DNA from 4 places in the Massilia sp. NBRC 108631 genome. Region 3 is predicted to be linked to each of the others. Evidence: riboswitches for the same ligand, from Rfam matches in the RefSeq annotation. Region 3 holds a riboswitch; each other region holds the start of a gene.

Region 1 (2,960 bases), on a different contig from region 3:
TGTCGATGCGGCTGTAGGAGCTGGCCACGCCGGTGTCGGAGATCGAGGTGTCTTCTGCCTTGGCCAGCTGCACGGTGCTGTACCAGTTGTCCATGACCTGGTTTTTGCTGAACACGCCCAGGTTGGCCAGCTTGGTCTGGCTGCGCGTATCGTAGCGGCTGGCGCCGCTGTCGAACTGGCCGTTGGTGCGGCTGTTCAGGAATACCAGGCCCAGGTCGTGGCCCTTGGCCAGTTCGAATCCGAACTGGCCGGAAGTGCTGGTGCGCTCGTAGCCGTCATCGTCCGCGTTGTAGTTGCTGGTGCCTGGCTTGGTGGACGAGAAGCCGTCCGACTGTTCACGGCCGGCGCTGATGGCGTAGCTGAAGCTGTTGTCGCCTGCGCTGGCACCGGAAATGCTGGCGTCGTACTTGCGGGTCTGGTCGCTGCCCACGCCGGCGGAGGCGGCCACGTTCGGCGCACCGGCGCCTTTTTTAGTGAAGATCTGCACCACGCCGCCGATGGCGTCGGCGCCGTACAGGGTGCTCATCGGGCCGTATACGATCTCGATGCGTTCGATGGCCTGCAGCGGAATGCCGGACCAGCTGGCCGTGCCGGAGGTGATCGAACCGATGCGCACGCCGTCCACCAGCACCACGGTCTGGTTGGCATTGGCGCCGCGCAGGTAGACGCTGGAGTTGGTGCCCGGGCCGCCGTTGCGGGCGATTTCGATGCCGCGCTGGCGCTGCAGCAGGTCGGTGATGGAGCCGGCGCCGGAACGGGCGATGTCTTCCGCTTGCAAGGTGACGACGTCGCTCAGCACATCGCGCTGCAGTTGCGCCGAGCGGGTGGCGGTGACGATGACGGCGTCCGATACGGTGATCTGGGCGAAGGAAGGCGCGGCCATAGCCATGGCCAGCGACGTCAGGGCCGCGTGCCGGATTACAGGAAAGCTCATAGTATTTCTTTGTATAGTATGCAACCAGCCTACTTCCCCGTGGGCTGGATTGAACAGATGCGCGCTGCGCATCCACCTGCTTTGGCCGGTATCCGGGCTCGCAAGTTGAACTGCCTTACCTTCCCATGCAGTGCACAGTGGTTTGTCGGAGGCAGCTTGTCGCCGTGGGCGACACTTGTTTACCGTTGCGGGGGCAGCACACGTTGGCCGTTTTCCTGGTAGGGGCGCGGCTTCGTGTTTCCCGTTTAACTGCGCGCATGGGCATGCGCGCGGGCACCAAAACCCCGCCATTATACGGACTTCAGGCCACGGCTTCCAGAATGACAGTCTCGCCGTAGGCGATCTTGTGCGGCAAGGCGGCGGCCCGCAGCGCGATCTCGGCCAGCGGCAGGCCGCCTTGCAGGCCCGCCTCGAGCGCCACCATCAGGCGGATCGTGCCAGCGTGGCAGATGATGGCAACTTCATGCGCGCCGCGCGCTCGCCCGTCGCAGGCGGCCCCGCTGTGCCGGGCAAGCAGCTCGGCGCGGAAGGCTGCCACGCGTTCGGCCACTTGCAGCACGCTCTCGCCGCCGCCGGGACGGTAGCAGGCCAGGTCCGCCGCCCAGGCATCCACTTCGGTGCGCGGGATATCGTCCCAGCTGCGCCGCTCCCAGGCGCCGAAGTCCATCTCCGCCAGGCGCGCATCCAGCGTGTGGGCGCCGAGCAGGCTAGTCAGGGCGGTGCAGCGCTGTAAAGGGCTGGAGTAGAGCGGCGTGCCGGGCGGGATGCTGGCGCTGGCCAGCAGCGCGGCGTGCACGCGCGCGACGTCGTGCGGCGCGGCGGCCAGGTCGGTGCTGCCGTAGCAGACGCCCGGCGCCACCAGCGGTTGCGGATGACGGACCAGGATCAGGCGCATCGGCTGCCCCTGTCCCTGCCGCGACGCGGCCGGGCTGGCGCCAGCGCCGCCGCTGCCCATGTGTTCATGCCGCCCACGCGCCGTGGCCAAGGCCGGCCAGCACGCACAGGTAAATCAGCACTTCGGCCAGTTGCTGCACCGCGCCCAAACAGTCGCCCGTGTAGCCGCCGATGCGGCGTGCGCATTTGCGACCCAGCCAGGCGGCTGCGGCCAGCGCGGCCAGCAAGGCGGCGCAAATGGACAACCACGGCAGCCATCCCGCCGCGCCGATCGCCGCTGCAGGCAACGCTGTGCAGACGCATGCGATGGCAAATTCGTCCCCACTCATCTCCTGCGCCATCGGCTTGGCCTTGCCTTCCGCGCGCGCGTATTCCATGCGCCAGATCAGCGAGGTGGCGGCGAGGCGCGACAGCGGGTGCGCCAGGAACAGCGCGGCCACCGCCGTGGCGGGCGGCAGCATGGCCAGCACCGTGCACTTCACCGCCAGCAGGCAGATGGTGCCGATCGCGCCGTACGCGCCAATGCGCGAATCCTTCATGATCTCCAGCACGCGCTCGCGCGTCATGCCGCCGCCGAAGCCGTCGCACATGTCGGCAAAGCCGTCTTCATGGAAAGCGCCGGTGGCGTAAATGCCGGCGGCCGTCGCCAGCAGCACGGCCACCGGCGCGGGGAACACGAAGGCAGCCGCCGCATACACGGCCGCAGCGAGGGCGGCTACCACCAGCCCTACCAGCGGGAAATAACGCGACGCGTGGTGCAGCCACGCGGAATCGAAACCTACCCACGCTGGAATGGGCAACCGCGTGAAAAACTGCAGTGCGATGAAGAACAGGCGCAGCTGGTGAAGGGGGGCACGGAGCGCGTGACGCATGGCGGGCGCTTACTCGGACTTTTCGCTGACCTGGGCCGACTCGAAGGTCGCCATCTGGTTCACGAAGTTCACCGCCGCTTGCAGCAGCGGCAAGGCCAGTGCGCTTCCGGTACCTTCGCCCAGGCGCAGGCCCAGGTTCAACAACGGGCGCGCGCCCAGGTTGTCCAGCATCAGCTTGTGTCCACTCTCGTCCGAGCAATGCGCGAACACGCAGTAGTCGAGGATGGCCGGCTGCAGGCGCGCGGCCACCAGTAGCGCGC
Region 2 (2,960 bases), on a different contig from region 3:
CTTTGCACCGCGCGGGCTGGTAGCACCCACGTCCAGGCAGGCGTGATAGCCCTCGGCCAGCGCCGCCAGGTCGCGGATCGCCGCGTCGCGCTGCGGGTGGTCGGCGCCTTCCACCAGGTGCTGCAATTCCTTGATGATGACTTCGGCCTGCTTGCGGCCCAGCGCGCGTTCGCCGGCGGCTTCCGCTTCCAGCACGTCGGCGTGCAGGCGGCCCAGCAGGCCGCTGGTCATCTCGCCCTGCACGCGCGGCGGCAGGGTGCCGAACCAGCGCGCATAGTCCGCAGCGCTGACGCTGTTTACCGTGCCGCTCAGCTCCCGCAGCGCGGCGCGGTCCTCCGGCAGGTTCACGCCGTGCGCCATGATCATGTCCAGCAGCGCTTGCGGCGAGCCGGGCAGCGTGCCCACCATGTAGCCGGCGTTCTTCATCGCATGCAGCATGTCGAACAGCGAGGCCGGCACGTCCAGGTTGTCGGCGCCGATGTTCTGGCGGCCCGGCGGATGGTTGTAATAGATCAGCGCCACGCGCTTATCGCCATTGGCCTTGCCGCGCAGCGCCAGCCAGCGGCTCACGCGCGCGGACAACCGGTCGGCCTCCTCGGGCAGCAGCACCGGCGGACGGTTCTCGATGCCGGTGCGGCGGTCCAGCTGCGCCTGGCCCAGCGCGGCCACCACGATGGGCTGGCCGATACCCTGCAGTTCGGGCAGCGCCACGCGGTATTGCACCGAGTCCGGCGGCAGGCCGTCCGGCGACAGGCGCCACTGCACGGCGGTGCGGTCGGACAGGCGGATGGCCTTGAACACCGGGACATTGAGCCGCTTGAACGCTTCGGTGACCGCTTCGCGCCCCTCGGCCGCGCCCACCACGAAGTCCTGCAGCACCACCAGCGCCGCCGGCTGCGCCGGCGCGATCAGCTCGGGCAGGCGCTCCAGCGCCTCGCGCGAAGCCCCGCCCCAGCGCGTGAGCACCTGCACGCAGGGCTGGCCGCGCTGTTCGATGCGCTGGCACACGGCGGCGGGAACCGCGCTATCCATATTGGACAGATCCAGTACCACCACGGTGGGCCGCGGCTTCAGACCCAGTTGCGCGGCCTTGCCCCACGCGGCCGCGTCGGTCAGTTCGCGCTGGCCCACGCGCAGGCGCAGCGTCGGTTCCGGCTGCGGGCCGGCCAGCGCCACGGACGGATTGAGCAAATGCGCGAACAGCGCCGCCGTATTGTCGGCGCCGCCGGCCTGCCACACGCGGCGCGCGGCCAGCCAGCGGCTGGCGGCGGGGTTGGCCTGGGCCGCCTTCAGGGCCGCTGCGGGCGGCGCCTCGGACGACAGTTCGCGCAGCGTGTCCGGCGAGAAGTCGTGCAGCCTGGCGTGCGGATCACGGCTCATCAGGCTGAGACTGGCTTCGCCATTGAAGGCCAGCACCGGCGTTTGCGGCCTGGCGTGGCGCGGCAACACCTCTTTCAGGCGGCGCGCCGGATCGCCGAACAGGGACACCGCCAGCACCGTGTCGGCCTGCCTGAGCAAGAGGCCGGCTTCGCGCTCGCTGGCGGCCATCCACTGGGCGGGCGTGCGCAGCACGATGCGGTCCTGCGGATGGCTGGCCAGGTGGCGGTGCGCAGCCTCGATGGCGGCCGGCGCGGCGCGCTCGGTGACGATGGCGAACAGGGTGGCGGCCGGCGCGTGCGCACAGGCGCAGGCGCACAACAGCGCTGCGGCCAGCCGCAGGAGTATGGAGGTGCTCAATTTGAACTTTAACCAGTAGCTGCGCGCCGGGCGCGCAGGAAAACAGGCAAAGCCACACCCCGGGCCTTGCGCAATCTTCGTGACTGGCCGGTCTTCTGGCTGGCCTTCATCCTTCCTCAACCCTGCCTTCCCGTGCGGTGCACAGTGGCGTTCGATCGAAGTCGTCAGGCTTACAGCAGCGGGGGCTGCGCCGGACTGGCGCGAGATGAAAATCCCGCGCGTCACCGGCTTCCCGTTTCACCCTCCAGCCGGCAAGCGGGAGGGCACCAATCACGTTAATGCCGCGATTCTACCGTATTGAGCTTGGTCATGAAACCTGTTCGTTGCGGTGGACGGGCGGCGCGGCCGGCGGTTAGTGTTGAATGTCACGGACAAAGGAAGCCCATGGAACCGTCAGCTTATGGTGCGGCAAAACCGTCCGGCATGCCGCTAGCGCCGGCGGCCGACGCATTCGTCATCGCCAGCGTTGCCGTGCTCTCGGCAGCCGTGTTCCAGGCCTATTGGCTGCTGGAGGACGTGCTGCGCTGGTACCCGTCCACCACGCTGCCGGCGCTGATGGCCGTGGCGGCCGCCTGCCTCGCCGCCTCCGGCGTCAGCTACGCTTCCGTGCCGCGCCCGCTCGCCACGCTGATGCGCGGCGTGGGCATGGCGTGCGGCGTGTACAGCCTGCTGCTCTACCCTTCGCTGCCCGCCGTCGCGCACGATTTCAAGGGCTGGAGCCAGTCCATTCTCAACCTGGCATGGCTGATGGCCGCAATGGCGGCGCTGCTGTCCATGCGGCGCCCGGCCTGGCTGCTGTACTGCGGCTTCTACATTTACTGGATCAAGCACGCCGCCGGCTACATCACCGGCTTCTCCTTCCACACCCTGCTCGACGTCAATCCGATGATACAGCTGCCGGTCTACCTGTCGTTGTCGGTGCTCACGCTGGAACTGGCGAAGCGGCGCTGGCCGGCGACCTGGCCCCGCATCGGCGGCAGCGCGCCTTACTGGACCATACTGTTCATCGCCATCGCCATGCAGGCGGCAAACTATTTCCATTCATCGCTGGCCAAGGGCGGCCTGGACGGCGGCGTGCTGGACTGGGCGCTCAATAACGAGAACCGCAACATCTACCACGTCGCGCTGCACAACAAGCAGCTGCTGTGGGGCGACTGGAGCGCGCTGACCGGCGCGGTGTCGGCGCTGCTGCAGGTGGCGGGACGGCCGTTCGCAATAGGCGT
Region 3 (2,960 bases):
CGCACGCCGGCGGCCAGGCGGAAGGCGTCCCACTTGACTTCATCGCGCAGGTACAGCGCCTTCGACTTCTGCGTCGCCCTGGACGGGCTGGCGCCCTTCGCGTCGCGGGTCCAGTCGATGAAGTCCACGCCCGCCACCGCCTCGTTCAGCACGCCGCCGAACTGGCTCAGCTTGCGCACGCGCGGCGAGAACTGGGTCTGCTTGCTTTCGTAGTCGACCTGGTAGGTCGAGGTGGGGAAAACATAAGTCGCTTCGAGCTCCTTGCGGCGGTGCGACAGCTCGGCGGCCAGGTCGTAGCCGGCCACCTTGGCTTCAATGAAGGCGGTGAAGCGGTCGCTGTCGAGCGAGCCGAAGTCATCCGGCGTGCTGGCCTGGCGCGGATTGGCGCCGAACTGGGCCTGGCTCAGCGAGCCGGCGAAGCGCGAGTCCTGGCGCGTGCTCGACAGGCGCACGCCGGCGCGGCCGTCGGTGGAGGCCAGCTGCGCCCCGGCATTCAGGCTGCGCGCTTTGAAGGCGTTGTTGTCGCGGTAGTTGTCGGTGTCGAGCGCGCCGCCGGACAGGTCGAAGGCCCAGTTGCCCACGCCGTGCGTGAGCGCCGCGCGGCCCTCGCGCAGGCCGAACTGGCCCACTTCGCCGAACACGCTGCCACGGCTGCCCGCCGTGCGTTCGCCGGGACGCTTGGTGACGATCTGGATCACGCCGCCGGTGGCGCCGTCGCCGAACAGCACGCTGCTGCCGCCGCGCGTGATCTCGATGCGTTCGACCGAGTCGACCGGGATGGTGGACAGGATGGCCGAGCTCAGCTCGTTCTCGGACAGGCGCACGCCGTCCAGCATCACCACCATGTTCTGGCTGCTGTTGGTGCCGAAGCCGCGCAGGTCCAGCGCAAAATCGGGGCTGCCGTCCAGGCTCTGGTGGCCCAGCACCCCGCCGACCTTGCGGATGGCCTGGTTGACGTCGCTGGCGCCGGAGCGGCGGATCTCGGCCGCGCTGATGACGGTGGCGCCGATGGGCAGCAGCGAGGGGTCGCTGTCGAAACGGGCGCCGGTGACCACCACCGGGGCCAGCGCCTCGGCCGCGGCCTGGGCCCATGCGGCGGAAGGAGCGGAGAAGCACAGGGCGACGGCAAGCGCCAGCGGTGCCGGCGAACGGCGGGAATTCGAGTTGTTCATTGTGTCTTTACGCGTAGTGAGCATCCGCCTGCGTCCCCGCAAGCTGGATTCAACGGAAGCTGTCGCGCTTCCACCTGGATTGGCCGGTATCCGGGCTGGCAAGACGGGACGGGATCACCTTCCGGCGCAGACGCTGCTGCACAGTGGTTGTCGATCCAGCCTGCCGCGCGAACCGGAAATCCGGGCGCGGCGCTTGCGTACCGTTGCGGGGGCAGCACACCTTGGCCGCCGCGCTGCCGATGAGCGCTGGCTGCCTTGTGTTTCCCGTTTAACTGCATCCATGGACATGGACGCGGGCACCAAAACGCCGCCATTATACTCCTGCGCACAAAGTTGATAACGTTGGTAATTTATTACTGGCTTGGTTTATAGTGGCGGGCATGAACGCACACCCCTACCGCAAGCTCGCCGCCGTCATATGCACGGCAGCCGCAGCAGCCGCGCTGGCAGCGCTGGCCCTGGCGCAAGTCCAGGTCATCGCCATCCCCGAGCCCTACACCGACACCGGCATTCCCTTCGCCCCGGCGCAGGCCGGCGCGGTGACGGTGCCCAGCGCACCGGACGCCTGGGGCGGCCCGCGCACGGGCGGCGAGGCCACGCTGTCGGACCGCGTGGTGGACTACCGGATCGAAGCCACGCTGGACCCGGTCAGGCACACGGTGGACGGCAAGCAGCAGCTCACCTGGCGCAACCGCAGCGCGCAGCCGGTGCGCACGGTCTACCTGCACCTCTACCTGAACGCCTTCGAGCACGCCGGCACCACCTTCTTCACCGAGCACCGCGCCATGGGCGGCGGCATGTTCAGCACCGATCCCAAGGACGGCGACTGGGGCCATATCGACCTGCGCAGCGTGACGCAGGGCGGGGCCAGGGTGGAGCAGTCCTTCGTGCAGCCGGACGACGGCCCCGCCAGCGACCGCACCGTGGTGCGCCTGGACCTGCCGCAGCCGGTGGAAGCGGGAGCCAGCACCACGCTCGCCATCGACTTCCACAGCCAGCTGCCACGGCTGCTGGCCCGCAGCGGCTACTTCGGCAGCTTCCACCTGGTGGCGCAGTGGTTCCCCAAGATCGGCGTGCTGGAGCTGCCGGGCGAACGGGGCGCCACCAGGCCGCGCTGGAACGTGCACGAATACCACGCCGAATCCGAGTTCTACGCCGACTTCGGCAGCTACGACGTGAAACTCACCGTGCCCAAGGAATACACGGTGGGCGCCACCGGCGAGCTGCAGGGCGCGCCGGTGGAGAAGGCCGGCATGCTCACCCACCACTACGTGCAAGGCGACGTGCACGATTTCGCCTGGACCGCCGACAAGCGCTACGCCCCGCCGCTGACCGGCAGCTGGAGCGGCGCCGGCAGCCCGCCCGTCAGCATCAAGGTACTGTACGCGCCGGAGTTCCAGGCCAGCGCCGCACCGTCGCTGAAGGCCGCGCAGGACGCGCTCACCTACTACTCGAAAACGCTGGGTCCCTACCCCTACAAGACACTGACCGTGGTGCTGCCGCCGCACAACGCCGGCGCGGCGGCGGGCATGGAATATCCCACTTTCTACACCGCCGACAGCTACACCAAAGTGGTGCCCAGGTCGCCGGAGGAGTTCGACCTGGACCTGGTCAACATCCACGAGTTCGGCCACGGCTACTTCTACGGCATCATCGCTTCCAACGAATTCGAGGAACCGCTGCTCGATGAAGGCCTGAACGAATACTGGAACATGCGCATGGTGCGCGAGCGCGGGCAGCAGCTGTACCCGGCACCCTGGTGGCTGCGCGCCGTGGGCATCTCGCCCG
Region 4 (2,960 bases), on a different contig from region 3:
ACGTACATGCCGTCCTCCAGCGCGGCGGCGGTGGTCAGCGAAGCGGCGTCCGAACCTGCGCCGGGCTCGGTCAGGCAATAGGAGGCCAGCTTGCGGCCCGCCGCCAGGTCGGCTATCCATTCCTCGCGTACCTCGGGCTGGGCCCACTGCGCGATCATGGCGCTGGCCATGTTGTGGATGGTGAGATAAGCCGTGGTGGAAGGGCAGGCGCGCGCCAGCTCCTCGAACACCACGGTGGCGTCCAGCCGCGACAGGCCCAGCCCGCCCATGGCCTGCGGCACATACAGGCCGCAGAATCCGAGCTCGCCGGCATGCGCGATGGTCTGGCGCGGAAAGATGCTTTCCGCGTCCCAGCGTGCAGCCTGCGCCGCCATTTCGCGCGCGGCGAACTGGCGCGCGGCGTCCTGGTAGGCGCGCTGGTCCTCGTTCAGTTCGAAGTCCATGACGGGCTCCTTACTTGAGCGAGATGGTCGTGTTCACGCCTGCTGTCACCGCCGCGTCGTCGAACCAGCGTGCGGTGATGGTTTTGGTCTGGGTGTAGAAGGCCACTACCTGCTTGCCGTAGGGGCCAAGGTCGCCCAGCTTGGAGCCGCGCGAGCCGGTGAAGGAGAACAGCGGCACCGGTACCGGGATTGGCACGTTGATGCCGACCTGGCCCGCATCCACGTCCTCCTCGAAGGTGCGGGCCGCCGCGCCGGACTGCGTGAACAGTGCCGTGCCGTTGCCGTTCGGGTTGGCGTTGATGATGGCGATGGCTTCCTTCAGCGTGGCCGCGTGCATCACGCACAGCACCGGGCCGAAGATCTCCTCCTTGTAGACCGCCATGTCCTGCGTCACGCCGGAGAACACGGTGGGGCCGACGAAGTTGCCGCTTTCGTAGCCGGGCACGGTCGGCGCTCGTCCGTCCAGCTCCAGCTTCGCGCCTTCCTCGACGCCCTGGCCGATCAGCTGATGCACGCGGGCCTTGGCCTTGCGCGAGATCAGCGGACCGATGTCGGTGCCAGGCTCAGCGCCGGCGTTGATGGACAGCGTCTGCGCCTTCTTCACCAGGTCCGGCAACCACTGCTGCGCTTGGCCGACCAGGATCACCACCGACAGCGCCATGCAGCGCTGGCCTGCCGCGCCGAACGCCGCTCCAGCGAGATTGTTCAGGGTCTGCTCGCGGTGCGCGTCCGGCAGCACGATGGCGTGGTTCTTCGCGCCCATCATGCACTGCGCGCGCTTGCCGGCCAGCGTGGCGCGCTGGTACACATGCGTGCCGACCGTAGTGGAGCCGACGAAGGACACGGCCTTGATATCGGGATGGTCGCAGATGGCGTTGACCACGTCCGCGCCGCCGTGCACCACGTTCAGCACGCCCGCCGGAATTCCCGCCTGCAGCGCCAGCTCGGCCAGGCGCATGGTCACCATCGGGTCCTGCTCGGAGGGCTTGAGGATGAAGGTATTGCCGCAGGCGATAGCCATCGGGAACATCCACAGCGGAATCATGGCCGGGAAGTTGAACGGCGTGATGCCGGCGCACACGCCCAGCGGCTGGTGCACGGTATAGGTGTCCACGCCGCCGGCCACGTTGCTGGCCAGCTCGCCCATCTGCAGCTGGCCGATGTTGGCCGCGTGCTCCACCACTTCCAGGCCGCGAAACACGTCGCCCTCGGCGTCGGCCAGGGTCTTGCCCTGCTCGGCGGTGAGCAGGGCGGCCAGTTCGGCCATGTGCTCGCGGATCAGGGCCTGGTACTTGAGGAAGATGCGGGCGCGGGCGCCGATGGGCGTTTTGCGCCAGGTCTGGAAGGCCGTCTTCGCGGCGGCGACGGCTTGCGCCATTTCGCCGGGCGTGGCGTGCGGCACGCGGGCGATCACTTCCTGGGTGGCGGGGTTGACCACATCGCTCCAGTGCTCGGTGCGCGAGTCGATGAAAGCGCCGTTGATGAGGAGTTTGACGGTGGGAATAGCAGTAGCCATGGTGTGCGTTCCTTGTTGGGCGGCGCGGGCACGTCTCAAGCGCGCGTTGTGCCGCCAGTCTGCAAAAGTAAGCCGAACGGCGTCTCCCGCCGCGCGGCACCCGCCACGCGCCTTCCGCACGTGGCCAGACCCTGCGCCGCCATGGAGCGGGCGGCGCTGAAGATCAACAGGCCGGTATCCGGGCTTGCAAGTCTTGCTGCTTCGCCTTCCCAGTCTGGTGGACCAGTGGCGTGAATGAAGCAGCCGCACTTGCCTACCGTTGCGGAGGCAGCAGGGGCTTGGGGCACGCGATGATGGGTACGCGCCGACCACTTTCCCGTTTAACGCAGGACAAGAACTTGCCCGGCGCACCTGTTAAATAAAGATTAGCACAACACATGACGTTTACGTAAACGTAATTTGTTTTTTACGCATGACCTTGCAAAGTATCGCCTCACGAAAACGCGTGCATCGCGTGCAAGTCATTGAATTGACTGAATATTCGTGGGAGTGTCGTTTCATGAATCGTTTCATCGAATCCGGCCCTGTGGATGTTTTATCCGCGCTGCGGCAGTCGCGTCCCTCGCTGAACCGGGCAACCACGATGCGCATGGTGAAGGCGCTGGGCAGCCAGGTGGTGGTGCGCGGCGCTGCCCGACGGCCGCTTCCCCGGCCTGCCATACCCCTTCGAGGACATGCGGCCGCAAGGCTTCCCGGGCCGGAGTCTGGCGCACGGTTTAGCTGGCGTGCTGCAGGTGCCGCAGCAGTGCATTTGCAGGCCACAACCGCGTCAGCCGCGATCGGGAAGAACCGCACGGAAGGTGACTTCCACCAATTGTGAAGGAAATGCGAGCCTTGATACACCGATGATATTGCTTGCGCACTGGGGCTGGTCGCAACCATACATCGCCTTTCTGACTTTTGCGCCGGCAGTAAAGGCGGCATCAACATCGAGCACGTACAAAGTTTCTTCGACAACGTCGTCCAGGGTGGCGCCGTAGCGGGCCAGCAGCGCTATGCCA

The links. A riboswitch is a leader RNA that binds a small molecule or an ion and turns the genes downstream of it on or off. The one in region 3 is predicted to bind cobalamin.
Region 1: another riboswitch for cobalamin. It lies ahead of AC6H42_RS32045 (TonB-dependent receptor domain-containing protein); the one in region 3 lies ahead of AC6H42_RS21025 (TonB-dependent receptor).
Region 2: another riboswitch for cobalamin. It lies ahead of AC6H42_RS09805 (cobaltochelatase subunit CobN); the one in region 3 lies ahead of AC6H42_RS21025 (TonB-dependent receptor).
Region 4: another riboswitch for cobalamin. It lies ahead of AC6H42_RS06835 (CoA-acylating methylmalonate-semialdehyde dehydrogenase); the one in region 3 lies ahead of AC6H42_RS21025 (TonB-dependent receptor).

What each region holds. Positions count from the first base shown of each region.
Region 1 covers NZ_BAAKJE010000301.1:1,057-4,016, reverse strand. The annotation lists gene AC6H42_RS32045 (TonB-dependent receptor domain-containing protein) at 1-934, opposite strand, end outside; cobalamin riboswitch at 1,001-1,230, opposite strand; gene AC6H42_RS32040 (histidine phosphatase family protein) at 1,236-1,889, opposite strand; gene AC6H42_RS32035 (adenosylcobinamide-GDP ribazoletransferase) at 1,894-2,700, opposite strand; gene cobT (nicotinate-nucleotide--dimethylbenzimidazole phosphoribosyltransferase) at 2,710-2,960, opposite strand, start outside.
Region 2 covers NZ_BAAKJE010000075.1:66,141-69,100, reverse strand. The annotation lists gene AC6H42_RS09805 (cobaltochelatase subunit CobN) at 1-1,737, opposite strand, end outside; cobalamin riboswitch at 1,806-2,023, opposite strand; gene AC6H42_RS09800 (hypothetical protein) at 2,122-2,960, shown strand, end outside.
Region 3 covers NZ_BAAKJE010000190.1:35,845-38,804, forward strand. The annotation lists gene AC6H42_RS21025 (TonB-dependent receptor) at 1-1,172, opposite strand, end outside; cobalamin riboswitch at 1,237-1,491, opposite strand; gene AC6H42_RS21030 (M1 family metallopeptidase) at 1,553-2,960, shown strand, end outside.
Region 4 covers NZ_BAAKJE010000061.1:35,464-38,423, reverse strand. The annotation lists gene AC6H42_RS06840 (acyl-CoA dehydrogenase family protein) at 1-443, opposite strand, end outside; gene AC6H42_RS06835 (CoA-acylating methylmalonate-semialdehyde dehydrogenase) at 454-1,959, opposite strand; cobalamin riboswitch at 2,112-2,329, opposite strand; partial or broken gene AC6H42_RS06830 (hypothetical protein) at 2,586-2,693, shown strand; gene AC6H42_RS06825 (RidA family protein) at 2,729-2,960, opposite strand, start outside.